3 regions of the Latilactobacillus sp. genome follow, and region 3 is predicted to be linked to each of the others. Evidence: predicted binding sites of a transcription regulator. Region 3 holds the regulator's gene; each other region holds the start of a gene.
What was found. Region 3 encodes HrcA, which represses chaperone genes, less so after heat shock. Its sites were predicted from a motif close to TTAGCACTCNNNNNNNNNGAGTGCTAA; they were not measured.
Positions count from the first base shown of each region.

Region 1: NDN60_RS03910 (Hsp20/alpha crystallin family protein) is a predicted target of HrcA. The motif match lies at 2,438-2,464, and genes of this name have one in related genera.
Region 2: groES (co-chaperone GroES) is a predicted target of HrcA. The motif match lies at 1,733-1,759, and genes of this name have one in related genera.

Region 1 covers NZ_JAMQEX010000005.1:43,297-48,324, forward strand. The annotation lists gene NDN60_RS03900 (ABC transporter permease) at 1-916, opposite strand, end outside; gene NDN60_RS03905 (ABC transporter ATP-binding protein) at 909-1,805, opposite strand; gene NDN60_RS03910 (Hsp20/alpha crystallin family protein) at 1,928-2,368, opposite strand; gene NDN60_RS03915 (D-alanine--D-alanine ligase family protein) at 2,563-3,615, shown strand; gene NDN60_RS03920 (helix-turn-helix domain-containing protein) at 3,722-3,919, opposite strand; gene NDN60_RS03925 (helix-turn-helix domain-containing protein) at 4,089-4,334, shown strand; gene NDN60_RS03930 (AI-2E family transporter) at 4,391-5,028, opposite strand, start outside.
Region 2 covers NZ_JAMQEX010000003.1:43,961-48,988, reverse strand. The annotation lists gene groL (chaperonin GroEL) at 1-1,366, opposite strand, end outside; gene groES (co-chaperone GroES) at 1,420-1,704, opposite strand; gene NDN60_RS02790 (CPBP family intramembrane glutamic endopeptidase) at 1,876-2,508, shown strand; gene NDN60_RS02785 (redox-sensing transcriptional repressor Rex) at 2,558-3,205, opposite strand; gene NDN60_RS02780 (ABC-F family ATP-binding cassette domain-containing protein) at 3,403-5,028, shown strand, end outside.
Region 3 covers NZ_JAMQEX010000014.1:13,305-18,332, reverse strand. The annotation lists gene dnaJ (molecular chaperone DnaJ) at 1-69, opposite strand, end outside; gene dnaK (molecular chaperone DnaK) at 189-2,030, opposite strand; gene grpE (nucleotide exchange factor GrpE) at 2,067-2,660, opposite strand; gene hrcA (heat-inducible transcriptional repressor HrcA) at 2,676-3,734, opposite strand; gene NDN60_RS07490 (CatB-related O-acetyltransferase) at 3,915-4,493, opposite strand; gene hemW (radical SAM family heme chaperone HemW) at 4,710-5,028, opposite strand, start outside.

The DNA.
Region 1 (5,028 bases), on a different contig from region 3:
GCACCTGATCCATTCGCGAAACGACAGACCCTAGCATTGCTGCAATCACTGTGTAGAGTAAAACGCCGACAATTAGGAAACTAATCGCATACCAAACCGGTGGTGTCCAGAGGTTCGGTCCGACTTGCTTTAAAATCGCCGATAATGGTAATTGTTGTTTTAAGTAGTGATAACCCGCCACTCCAATTAGGATGTAAAAGACAATCTGGGTTAAAACTAATGCTAATACAGCGGCAATTTTAGCAAAGAATTGAGTTGTCGCCGAGACACTTGAGAGAATGATTTCCATAATACGCGAGCCTTTTTCAGTCGCAATTTCCTGTGCGATAATCCCCGCGTAATTAACGATAAAGACAAACATTAAGACTGTAATCGCTAATGAAATGCCTTCTCCCACTTGTTTTTGATTAGATTGATCAATTTTTTGTTGCCCAGCTTCAAACTGAACGGTCACGGATTTAACCGTCATCGGTGTCATTAACTTTTGAATTTGGTCCGCCGGGACGTTAGCTTGCCGCGCAAGGGTCACAATATTCATTTCATTCAACTGATTTTGAATGCCACTCGGATCAAAATCACGACTATCTTTCCGTTCAAAATATTGGCTATTGCCTTGCTGAATGATTAAATAACCATCAATTTTTTCTTGTTTCAACGCTTGAGCTGCTTGCGGTTGCGTCTTAATTTGCGTATCAATGACGTAATCTTGCCCTCTCATTTGTTGCAAGGCTGCTTGTTCAGCTGGTTGTTGACTGAGAACCGCAATCTTAGCTGGTTCGGTGGATTGGTCCATCAATTTACCGATCCCTAGGACGACCCCTAATAGAATAATTGGCATGATAATCATAATGATATAGGCCGGACTTTTAATATTTTTAAAGAAAACCTGTTTAAAAATAATCTTAAATTTAGTCATGTTGCTCACCCACTTTCAATCTAAATATTTCGTCTAGACTAGGCGCTTGTTGACTAAATTCTGGAATATAACCTGCTTGCGTCGCGCGTTCGAAAATCTCTTTGCCAACCGCTTCGTCAGCTAGCGTCAATTCAAACTGGTGACCGTGGCGTGTTACACGTGAAACACCTTCAATTTGTTCCAGTTCAGATTGCGTTAACGGTGATTCCAAGAAGAGTTTCGTGCGGCCAAACTGGGCTCGTACTTCATCGACACTTCCGGATAACACGACTTGCCCATTGCGCAACATGACAATCCGGTCACTAATCTTGGCAACATTCGTCATATCATGACTCGAAAAAATAATTGCCGAGCCTTGCGACTTCAACCATAAAATACCATCTTCTAATAAACCAGCATTTACAGGATCCAACCCACTGAATGGTTCATCTAAAATAATGAGCGCTGGTTTATGAATTAAGGTCGCAATCAGTTGCACCTTTTGTTGATTGCCCTTGGATAAATCCTTAATCTTATCAGTACGTTGGCCCTTAACAGCAAAACGCGCTAACCACTCGTCAATTTGTGGTTTAATTTCCGCCGCGGTCCGCCCGCGTAACTGCGCAAAATATAAAATTTGTTGTTCAACGGTCATCTTAGGATAGAGGCCCCGTTCTTCTGGCAGGTAACCTAATTGATCGTAGTCACGACTGGTAAATGCATGCCCTTGCCACAAAATCGTCCCGCTATCCGGTGTTAAAAAATTCAATATCATTCTAAAAGTTGTCGTCTTACCAGCACCGTTTTGCCCAATAAGCCCTAATATTTCGCCTGGTTGAACGGTAAACGATACATCATCTACAGCTTTCATCGCCCCAAAACTTTTTTCAAGATGCGTTAACGTTAGCATATTACTGCCTCCTCAACATTTATTAACCACTTTAACTATACAATATCCCTTACGAAAACGCATTATTATTATTGCCATAAAAAAAGAGTCACCAACAAAAATCGGCGACTCCTAGATAATCATTATTGAATTTCAATTTGGCTTGTTGATTGTGTATCTTCAGCCATTTTTGGTAAGACTAATTGCAAAACGCCATCCTCATATTTCGCGCTAATTCCTTGGCGATCAACTTCTGGTAAATAATATTGACGACTGAAGCGGCCATAGTGACGTTCACTTTGAATCAAGTTTCCTTCTGAGTCGCTGTGATCGTTAAAACTATCCCGTTTTGCACTAATCTTTAACGTATTGTTTTGATAATCGACGTGGATGTCTTGCTTGTTGAGCCCAGGTAAATCAACCGTTAATTGATAATCCTTATCGGTCTCCTTCACGTCTGTTTTCAACAAGTTGTCAGTTTCAGGCGACATTGCAAAGAATTGTTTGCCGAAATTCTTGAAAAAGTCATCACCTACTAAACTGTCTAACCAATCTTGACGACGATCCATTAATTCGTTTGCCATCTCTAAAACTTCCTTTCTTTATCTTAATTACAATTCTATTTTAACGCGTTAGTCGTCTAATGCAAGTAATTAGCACTCTTTCATTGCGAGTGCTAACGCAAAATAGTTAACCGCCCTAATTTAGCATTTTAATTCCCGCCTTAAGCGTTTTATGCTATACTTAAGGTTCCAAAAATACTCGGAGGTAGATTCATATGAAAATTGTTGTCTTAGCGGGCGGTCGTAGTACTGAACGTAACGTTTCACTAACGTCCGGACACAAGATTACCCATGCACTACAAACAAAAGGACATGATGTTGCCTTTGTCGATCTTTTTTTAGGGAATGAATTGAAAGATGGTGCCACAATCGACTCTCTTTATTCATCTGATCCCGTTGAAAAAGATTATGATATTGATGATGAAGTTTTAACAGATGACGACATCAATAAACTTCGCGAAGATGGTTCAACACAACTATTTGGTCCGAATGTCTTAGAAATTTGTAAAACTGCTGATATCGTATTCCTCGCACTCCATGGTGGCGATGGCGAAAACGGTAAAGTTCAAGCGGTTCTCGATGTCTTTGAAATTCCTTATACTGGTAGTGACACATTAGCTGCTGGTATTACAATGAGCAAAAAAGTTTCTAAAGAAATCTTACTCTTCAACAACATTCCAACAGCACGTTTTGTCGCTGCTTATCGTCATCAACCAATGCCAGAAATGCCATTTGAATACCCTGTTGTGGTTAAACCAAGTAATGGTGGTTCAAGTGTTGGGACACATATCGTCCACAACGAAGCTGAATTAAAACCAGCTGTCGAAGATGCTTTGCGTTTTGATAACGAAGCCTTGATCGAAGAATTCATCAAGGGTCGCGAATTCTCACTGGGTGTCATTAACGAACAACCATTACCAGCCATTGAAATTGAAGTCAATGACGGTTGGTATGACTTTGAACACAAATTCGTAACAGGTAACACGACGAAATTCGTCACACCACCTAACAACTTACCAGATAATGTTCACGAAGCCATGAAACAAATGGCGCTTGATGCCATGCACGCGCTTGGTTTAACCAACTACGCCCGCATCGATTTCTTCTGGAGTCCTGAAACTGGCTTATACGTCATCGAAGGCAATACATTACCTGGTATGACACCATTATCATTAATTCCTCAAGAAGCAGAAGTTCTTGGTATTAGCTACCCTGATTTATGCGAAATGATTGTGAATGGTAAATTAGCTTTACTTAATGAAAAATAATAAGTTTCTAAAAAAAAACGATAAGCCTGAGGGCTTATCGTTTTTTTATTATTAAATACTAGTGGTACCCCCGCTTAATCCTAATCTAATTATTCCTCTTTAGGAACTAAGATTCAAAGAAGATTAGAATCGGCACATCTAGCTGATCGTGTAGCAACTGAATTTCCTTGACGGTAAACGGAATTTTACCGCGAATCTTACGGTTAGCAGTTGTTAGCGTTTTATTTAAAACATCAGCAACTTCCTGCTGCTTGATGTCACGACCCTTTAAATATCCTGATAGCACGAAAAGTTTTCCTGCCAAATTTGGCACCCCCAAATGAATATTCTCAAACTTTGCTCCACATTAGGAATATTACGTCATCTAGATAAACTTGTCAATTAACGATTTTGTACGAAAGTGTTAACTTTTTAGCGTATTTTGTCATATACTTAGTACTATAGTTTTTATTGCGAGTAAGAAGGTGAATTTAATGTTTGGACAACTATTACATGATAAGCGGGTTTCACGGAATCTTACGATGCGGCAGCTAGCCGATTTATTAACGCAAAAATACAATATTAAGGTCAGTAGCTCCATGATTTTCCGCTGGGAAAAAGGCGCTGCCCCTTCATTAAAAGCGTTGTTCATCATCGCGACTGAATTACAAGTTGATCTCAATCAACTCGCTGTCATCATTGCCGACAGTAACTTAACCCGCCCCGAATCTCTTTCATAAATCAGTAGTACACTAAACTAATCAAAAAGGACTCGGCTAAATGCCGGGTCCTTTTTTTATTTCGTTTTAATTGTTTTAACCCCTAAGACGTCCAAGAAGAACGTGAAAATTGGTAACCCAACAATCAAGCCCCACGTGCCTAAGAAACGTTCAGCGACAAAGAGAACGACAAAGGTGAAGAAAATTGGTAGTTGTGTCTTGCTCGACATAAAGCGCGGATTCAAGACATAAGCTTCTAGCGCGTGAATGACGGTAATCATCACCAGAATATAAATCACATACTGCACACCACCCACTGAAAAAGCGATGATACATAGTGGAATACATGACAGAATCACACCCGCCACTGGGACCATTGATAATAAGAAAATCATAATTGCCAAACTCGGAATATTAGGCATCTTCATCACCGTCAATGTGATCGTTGTGAGGACCGTATTAACGACCGCGATAAAGATTTGCGCTTCAATCACAACACCAAAAGTGTTCACGAATTTTTTAGCAAAGTAAGCAATATCTCGGAAAAGCCAACCGTAGGTACTCTTTAAGAAGAGCCCACCAAATTGTGGTAACTTATCCAGTTCAATCGTATAAAAGAAACTGAGGATAAACGACAAGACAATCGTCACGCCCATCGTACCAATCCCGGTAATATAGTTAACCAAGGTTGAAACACCATGCTTTAACTGGTCGG
Region 2 (5,028 bases), on a different contig from region 3:
CAGCGTTTGTTGCGATTTGACGAACAGGTTCTTCTAATGCACGAAGCACAATGTTAATCCCTGTTTGAACGTCGCCTTCTTCTTCAAGAGCGGCAACACTTTCGATGACATCGATTAATGCTGTCCCACCACCGGCAACGTAGCCTTCTTCAACAGCTGCACGCGTTGCATTTAAGGCATCTTCAATCCGATATTTTTGTTCTTTCAATTCTGTTTCTGTGGCAGCACCAACCTTGATCACTGCAACACCACCAGCTAATTTAGCTAAGCGTTCTTGTAATTTTTCACGATCAAAGTCTGATGTTGTTTCAGCAATTTGTTTCTTGATGTTTTCAACACGTTCTGCGATAGCTGATTTGCTACCAGCACCTTCAACGATTGTTGTATCGTCTTTTGTAACAGTTACCTTACCAGCTGTCCCTAATTGATCGATTGTTGTTTCTTTCAATTCTAGACCAAGGTCACTTGTAATCACTGTGGCACCTGTTAATGTCGCGATGTCTTCTAATTGTTCCTTACGACGATCACCAAAACCAGGGGCCTTAACAGCAACCACGTTGAATGTCCCACGAATCTTGTTCAAGACAAGTGTTGGTAATGCTTCGCCATCAACATCATCAGCGATGATTAATAAAGCTTTACCTTCTTGCACGATTGATTGTAGAAGTGGTAAAACATCTTGAATATTTGAAATCTTCTTATCTGTAATCAAAATGTATGGGTTGTCTAAGTCAGCTTCCATCTTGTCGTTGTCAGTCACCATGTATTGTGACAAGTAACCACGATCAAATTGCATCCCTTCAACAACGCTTAATTCAGTATCAATCCCTTTTGATTCTTCAACTGTGATGACACCGTCGTTACCCACTTTTTCCATAGCATCAGCAATTAAACGACCCGTTTCTTCGTTAGCTGATGAAACAGCAGCAACTTGGGCAATCGCATCTTTACTTTCAACTTTGTGTGAAATTTCGTGTAACTTCTTAACAGCTTCTTTAGTCGCTAATTCAATCCCACGACGGATACCAACTGGGTTAGCACCGGCTGTCACATTCTTCATCCCTTCGCGAATAATGGCTTGGGCTAAAACAGTAGCGGTTGTTGTACCGTCACCGGCGATGTCGTTCGTTTTTGAAGCAACTTCAGAAACTAATTTGGCACCCATATTTTCAAAATGATCTTCTAATTCGATTGCTTTAGCGATTGTCACACCATCGTTAGTGATTTCTGGTGAACCGTAAGCTTTTTCCAAAACAACGTTGCGGCCTTTTGGTCCTAATGTTGTCTTAACAGTGTTAGCTAATTGATCAACACCTGCTAACATTTTTGAACGTGCGTCTTCTGAAAATTTAAGTTCTTTTGCCATAGTTATTTCACCTCAAAAAAATTTTTTAGTTTGTTTTTAAACGTTTCAGTTTATTATTCAATAATGGCGATAATGTCTTTTGCGTGTAATACCAAATATTGTTGGCCTTCGTATTCAACTTCTGAACCAGCATATTTATCGTAAATGACTTCATCATTTTCTTTGACATCAAGTGGGATTCGCTGACCGTCACTGGTCATTGCGCCGGCACCAACGGCAACGACTTTACCAGTTTGTGGTTTTTGTTTGGCGTTACTTGCAATGACAATGCCACCTACTGTTTGTTCTGCTTCGTCTTTAACGGCGATCACTACGCGATCTTCTAATGGTTTTAACACTTAAAATCCCTCCATCACTTTTTCTTTTTTAGCACTCTAAACACTCAAGTGCTAATCACATTTTTTATCATAGCATTTTTTCAGAACATTGCAAGTATTTTGCTACCCCCTTTTGCATTTTAATCGCCAATGCGCTACGCTATGGTCACATCAACTTTCAGGAGCGTAATCATGACTCAAAGCCAACAAAATTTTAGGCTGATTATCAGCTATCTCATCATTTTATTAATCCCTAGTGCCCTCGTTCGCTTTTTCGGGTTGTCAGATCAATTCTATTTATTCACCACAATCACGGATAGCCTCGGCGCACTTTTATTACTCTATTTTAATTATCGAGGCCCAAAAAGTAGTCTTGAGAAACACCCCTTGCCGCTTAAGAAAGTCATCATCTGGGGCATTAGTGGTATTTTACTCGCGTTAATCGTCCAAATTATCGCTGGTTCAATTGATCATCTACTCTTTAAAAATAGTACGCAATCACTCAATACGCTCACTCTCATGACGGCCCTCAAAGCCCAACCGTGGTTGATCATTATTCTAACGATTGCTGCGCCAACAATGGAAGAACTCGTTTTTCGAAAGGCGATTTTTGGCGGTCTTAGTGGCCGCTTAAATTCGGTATTAGCCGCACTCATCTCTAGTTTATTATTTGCCGTGATTCATCAAGACAGTCATCTAATTATCTACGCGGCAATCGGCCTTTTCCTTTGTTGGCTGTATCGCAAAACGGGTTCCATTTATACAACGATTATCAGTCATGCGGGAATGAATCTCGTCGTAACGCTCTTTTATCTCAGTCATTAAAAAAATAGAGCCCATCAACCGACATTACTGCTGGTTAATGAGGCTCTATTTATTTTGACGCTTCTTCTGTATTATAATTATCAAGGAAATAAATTAACGTTTGTAACTCTTTCGCTAAATCAACATTTTGAATCCGAATGGTATTCGGTACAGAAATTCGAATTGGGGTAAAGTTCATGATGCCCTTAATCCCTGCATCAACTAGTTGATCCGTTACTTTTTGAGCAACTTCGATTGGAACCGTCAAGATGACGATTTCAATTTGTTGTAACTTCAATTGTTCAACCATTTCGTCCATTGAGTAAACCGGCACACCTGTTTGGATTGTGCCAATTAATTCAGGTTTAACATCAAAAGCAGCGCTAATCCGAATATTATTCGTTTGTCTAAAGTTGTAATTTAACAAAGCATGTCCTAAATTACCGATACCGATCAAAGCAACATTCGTTAAGCGATCTTGATTCAACGTCTTCTTGAAGAAACTCAAGAGAGACTCAACATCATAGCCATAACCCCGTTTACCGAGCGCACCGAAATATGAAAAATCACGGCGAATTGTCGCACTATCGACTTTAACAGCTTCAGATAGTTCAGTTGACGAAATCTTGGTCTTACCCGAATTGTTTAAAAAGTTTAGATAACGATAATATAAAGGTAAACGCTTCGCTGTGGCTCTTGGAATTTTATTTTCAGCCATTTGGAACCTCCGTTCATTCTTTTACTTGTGAAAATATCCCTACACTATATTGAAATGATACTGAATTTTCTTGTGAAAAGCAATTAATTTACTATTTTGACTGTCTTTGCCCTAAATCTGTTATGATAGTTGAAACGGACTTTAACGATTCCTTAAAATGGTACCTTAAAAACACGACATCGAAAGGATTTTACATTGTGATATTATTACAGGTTCAACAAGTCGCCCGTCACTTTGGCGGTGACTACTTATTTAAAAATGCACAATTGGAAGTGCAAGATCACGCCCGCGTCGCCTTAGTTGGCCCTAACGGTGCTGGTAAATCAACACTTTTGAAGATGATTGCTGGCATTACGACGCCCGATGATGGTCAAATTATTCTGGGTAAAAATGTCCAAGTTGGCTACTTAGCCCAAGATAGCGGTCTTAGTTCTGAACGGAACATCTATGACGAAATGCTAACGATTTTCGAAGGCCTTCGCCAAATGGAAGCTCAGATGCATACGTTGGAACAAGCAATTGCCGATCCAGATGCTAATCGTTCAGATGAGGACTACCAAGCCCTCTTAAAACAATACGATCAGATTCAACACGACTTTTCTGAAGCAAACGGGTATGGTTACGAAGCCGAAATTCGTGGTGTATTGCACGGTTTCCAATTCCCAGAAGAAACTTTCACCAAACCAATCAGCACGCTATCTGGTGGCGAACGGTCCCGCTTAGCACTTGCTAAGCTATTACTTGAGAAAAAAGACGTCTTAATCTTGGATGAACCAACTAACCATTTGGACATTCAAACCTTAACATGGCTTGAAAATTATCTTCAAACCTATCCCGGCGCACTTTTAACCGTTTCTCATGACCGCTACTTCTTAGACAAGATTACTAAAGAAGTTTACGATATGAGTCGCCACACATTAACGCACTACACCGGCAATTACAGTCACTTCTTGACGCAAAAATCAGCCAACCTATCACTCGAATGGAAGGCTTATGAGAAACAACAATCCGAAATCGAGAAACTCCAAACATTCGTCGACAAAAACTTAGTTCGAGCTAGCACGACTAAGCAAGCCCAAAGCCGCCGTCGTCAACTTGAAAAGATGGATAAGTTAGAACGCCCAACCAACGACGCCTCTAAAATCCACTTCCATTTTGATATCGATCAACCAAGTGGTAACAAAGTCTTGCAAGTCGTTGACGCAGCTGTTGGTTACTCAGCCGACAAAGTAATGGTCGAACCCATTAACTTTGAAGTCAACAAGCAAGAACGCTTAGCGATTATCGGACCTAATGGGATTGGTAAATCAACACTTTTAAAGAGTATCCTTCATCAAATTCCATTCTTAAAAGGTCACGAACGTGTTGGTAGCAATGTTTCTATCGGTTATTATGACCAAGAACAACGCAACCTCCACGCTAACAAAACTGTTCTTAATGAATTATGGGATGAACATCGCACCACCCCTGAAAAAGAAATCCGCACGCTTTTGGGTAGCTTCTTATTCACCGGCGACGATGTTTTGAAAGTCGTCTCACAATTAAGTGGTGGCGAAAAAGCACGACTACTACTGACTAAATTAGCCATGAACCATGATAATTTCTTGATCATGGATGAACCGACTAACCATTTAGACATCGATAGTAAGGAAGTTTTAGAACAAGCCTTACGCGAATTCGATGGTACCGTCCTCTTCATCTCCCATGACCGGTATTTTATCAACCAAGTGGCAACCGGCATCATTGAACTGTCAACCACCACTGGCAGCAAGCGCTACTTAGGCGATTACGACTACTATCTCGCTAAAAAAGCTGAGGAAGAA
Region 3 (5,028 bases):
TTTAATCTCATCGTCAGAAGCATCGCGTCCGACACCTAAGACGTCGTAATAATCTCTTTTTTCAGCCATTGTGGGCCTCCATTCATTTACTTACGGGTTAAATCTACCCTAACAAGAATAGCATAACTGATTGATTAAAAAAAGCCAAAGCCCTAGACCATACTAGGTTTTGGCTTTTTTTAACGTTCTTATTCTTTGTCGTCTTTAACTTCTTCGAAGTCGCCGTCAACAGTACCGTCATCAGTCTTAGCATCAGTTGCGTTACCTTCAGCACCACCAGCAGCTTGTTGTGCTTCTTGGGCTTGTTGATATAACTTAACTGTCAATTCTTGAACAATTTCACTTAACGCATCGCGTTTTGTCTTCATGTCTTCAAGGTTGTTTTCTTGTTGTGCTTTAACTAATTCTTCTTTAGCATCTTTTGCTTTTTGTAATTCTTCGTCAGAAACCTTACCTTCAAGTTCTTTCAAAGTCTTATCTGTTTGGAAGATTAATTGATCAACATCGTTCTTCAAATCAACTTCTTCTTTACGTTTTGTATCTGCTTCTTCGTTTTCTTGTGCTTCTTTCATCATACGATCGATTTCTTCGTCTGATAAACCAGAGTTACTCTTGATAGTGATTTTTTGTTCTTTGTTTGTGCCAAGATCCTTAGCAGAAACGTTAACAATACCGTTCTTATCAATATCAAACTTAACTTCGATTTGTGGCACACCACGAGGTGCAGCAGGAATATCTGTTAATTGGAAACGACCTAAAGTCTTGTTGTCAGCAGCCATTGGACGTTCACCTTGTAAGACATGGATGTCTACGGCAGGTTGGTTGTCAGCAGCAGTTGAGAATGTTTGGGCCTTGCTTGTAGGAATGGTTGTATTCCGGTCGATTAACTTCGTGAAGACACCGCCCATTGTTTCAATCCCTAATGATAATGGTGTAACATCAAGTAAAACAACGTCTTTAACGTCACCTGAGATAACGCCACCTTGAACAGCAGCACCAAGTGCAACGGCTTCGTCAGGGTTGATTGAGTGATCAGGTTCTTTGCCTGTCCAGTTCTTAACAGCTTCTTGAACAGCAGGGATCCGTGTTGAACCACCGTTTAAGATGACTTTGTCGATTTCGTTTGCATCTAAGCCAGCATCTTTCAAAGCATTCATAACTGGTGCTTTTGTACGATCAACTAAGTCTGATGTTAAACGATCGAATTCAGTCCGTGATAATGTCATTTCTAAATGTAAAGGACCATTTTCGCCAGCTGAGATAAATGGCAAGCTGATTTGTGTGCTTGATACACCTGATAAATCTTTCTTAGCTTTTTCAGCAGCATCCTTTAGACGTTGCATAGCCATCTTGTCTTTTGATAAGTCGATACCATTGTCTGATTTGAAGTTTTCAACTAACCAGTTCATGATTGCTTCATCAAAATCGTCCCCACCTAAACGTGTATCACCATTTGTTGATAATACTTGGAAGACACCATCGCCTAATTCAAGAACAGAAACGTCAAAAGTACCACCACCAAGGTCATAAACTAAGACTTTTTCGTCTGTTTCTGTCTTATCCAAACCGTAAGCTAAAGCTGAAGCTGTGGGTTCGTTGATAATCCGTTTAACATCTAAACCGGCAATCTTACCAGCATCTTTTGTAGCTTGACGTTGTGAATCGTTGAAGTAAGCAGGTACTGTGATAACAGCTTCTGTGACTTCTTCACCAAGATAATCTTCAGCGAATTTCTTGATGTATTGTAAGATCATTGCTGAAACTTCTTGTGGTGTATATGATTTGTCGCCAACAGTTACTTTGTAACCTGCTTCGCCGATGTGACGTTTGATTGATGCGATTGTATCTGGGTTAGTGATTGCTTGACGTTTAGCAACTTCACCAACTTGGATTTCACCATTTTTGAATGATACAACAGATGGTGTTGTACGAGCGCCTTCTGGATTTGTAATAATTTTGGGTTGTCCGCCTTCTAATACGGCAACAGCTGAGTTTGTTGTTCCTAAATCAATACCGATTACTTTACTCATTGAAAATACCCTCTTTTTTTAATTTTTTAAATTTTATTATTGTGCAACGACAACCATTGCTGGCCGTAAAACGCGGTCCTTCAAATAATAGCCCTTTTGGAAGACTTGAACCACGGTGTCAGCTTTTTGATCACCATCAACCGCAACCGTTTGAACGGCTTGGTGAATGGTCGGATCAAAGGCTTGACCTTGCGCCTCAATTTCTTTAACACCATGGTCTTCTAAAGCATGTTTCATATGATCATATGTCATTTGAACACCCTTTTTAAGACTTTCATCAGTTGCTTCGGCTGCCAATGCGCGTTCTAGATTATCTAAAACGGGTAAGACATCTTTGGCTAATGATTGGCCATCATATTTTAACAAGTTAGCTTGTTCTTTTTGATTGCGCATTTGGATGTTCTTAATTTCAGCTTGTGACCGTAAGAAACTATCTTCCATAGCGTCATATTTCTTTTGAAGTTCAGCTAATTTATCATCTGCTTCTTCAACAGGTGCTTGTGCCTCAGTTGTTTCTTCAATTTCATCAGCTTCCATAACTGGTTCAAATGGTGTTTCTTTTTTAGGCGTTTCTTCTACAGTTTCTTCAGTTGGCTTTTCTTGGTTTTCAGCCTTTTCTTGCTTTGTCAAACAAACACGCTCCTTTTAAGATTGACTATCATCAAAATCTGCATAATAATCAATTAGTTTCTTCGCTAATTCTTCGCGGAATAAATCGAGTAACCCGATCATGCGCGAATATGGCATGCTAGTGGGACCTAATAAAGCAATCAATCCTTGGCCGTGTTCACCAACATCATAATTAACAGTCATTAAACTGTAATTCTTCAATAAATCATTGGTCATTTCATTGCCCAAACGAACCTGAACTTGGCTATTGGCCTCACCCGGTGATAACTCTAGCAACTTGGCTAGATCGTCCGATTGATTAATGATGTTGTAGATTGACTTCAACTGTGACACATCCGTCAATTCTGAGAAGTTTAATAAGTTCGATTGGCCCCCCACATATAAACGTTCCTGTGAGGCTTGTTTTAAGACATCATCGAAGATGTTTAAAAAGCCGCCCGGTGAGCCCATGTATTGCATTAATAACGCAGGCACCTCTATTTTCAACTTCTGACTGACAACGGTCAACGGTAATCCGATTAGATGATCATTCACGACTCGAATCGCTTTTTCAAGTTCATCACCTGAAATCGCGTTTGGAATTGTGAAAACCTGATTATCAACCGTTCCGGCACTTGTCACGATAATCGCCATTACCTGGTGATTACCAAGTGGCACAAGTCGGAAACCTGTCAACCGAATCGCTGCCATCTCCGGTCCTAACGTAATCGCTGTATAGCTCGTTAGGTTTGAAAGAATATTGGCAGATTGTGAAACAATCTCGTCAATCTTATGATAATGGCGTCCAAATGATTGTTGCACAGTCGCAACATCCATTGGATTTAAGACAGCGGGCTGAATGAGATGATCTAAATAGTAACGATAGCCCTTCATAGAAGGAACACGTCCAGAAGACGAATGCGTCTTCTCTATTAAACCGACATTCTCAAGATCAGCCATATCATTTCGGATTGTCGCGGAACTAAAGTGCATTGGTAGTTCAGACATTAGCTTCTTAGAACCCACCGGCTGACCACTCTCGGTAAAAAGACGAATAATTTCTTTCAAAATCATTAATTGTCTTTCGGTCAGCATGTTATCACCTCTTTTTAGCACTTGATTATTACGAGTGCTAATTACAAGTATTAATATAGCAAGAACGTCAAATAAAGTCAAGAATTGAACTGTAATTTTCACGGATTTAATGAAAATGGGACCAAAGACCGATAAAAGGCCACACCCAAATGATGAGTGTGACCTTTTCAAAGATTGCTATCAATAATTCTCGTGAAATTGTTGTAAATCAGCGACTGAATGACTCGCTAATATTGATTGGGCTGCTTGGACTTTTTCAATTGGCCAGTGGTACCAATCAATTGCTTGCAGGGTTTCAATGTCAGCTGGTGTAAACCGTGACTTTAAAACCCGTGCTGGATTACCACCGACGACAGCGTACGCTGGCACATCCTTAACCACCACCGCACCGGCAGCGATAATCGCACCCTGCCCAATATGAACGCCAGGCATAATTAACGCACGCATCCCAAGCCACGCACCGTCTTCAATGATTGTATCACCCTTGGGCTCATAAGAGGCCGCAATTTGTTCTGGGAACGGATAGGCGCTAATCCAATCACTGTGATGATTATGATTACCGCCCATCAAAATAACAACGCCACTGGCAATGCAAACGTAACGGCCAATAATTAGGCGGTCCAATTGCCAACCAAATTCAGCCTGTGGATTAAATAAGGCACGTGAGGCATCATCGCCCCAATGATATCGAACACAGCCGTCCTCAAAATTCTGGTGATCATAATACCCCCGAAAAGTAAGAATAATCGCCGACTTCAATTAATGGGTTTGTCACCAAATCCTTTAAATATTTTGTTTCTGACCAATGTTGATAAGTATTCTTGTCCATTTCATAAAACCTCGCTTCTAAGTTTTTGTTATCTGCTTAACTTAGAAGCGACTGCTTGTGAAACGGCCCGTAATTGTAAAAGGTGTCTAACCAAAAATGATCACCATCCCATTTGCTCGAAATATAACCGGTTTGAACGCACTCACTTAATAGCTGTCTAACAAGAATTCCTGGAAGACTTCGTTGCCTAGGAACTTTCCTGATTCAGTTAGTCTTAGCCAGTCGCCTTCTTGTTTTAGGTACCCTTTTTCAATCTGATTGGCGACTGTTTCGCCGTAGATATTCTGTAGTGGGTATCTGAATTTTTCTTCAAAGTGCTTGATTGAGACACCTTGCATTGTCCGAAGCCCTAAGAAGAGTTCTTCTTCCATTTGTTCGGTCAAGGGAAGCACGTGGCGTTCGATCACTGGCACTTTATGTGCTTGTAGCGGCTCTAAGTATTGTTGGATTGGGCCAAAATTGTGG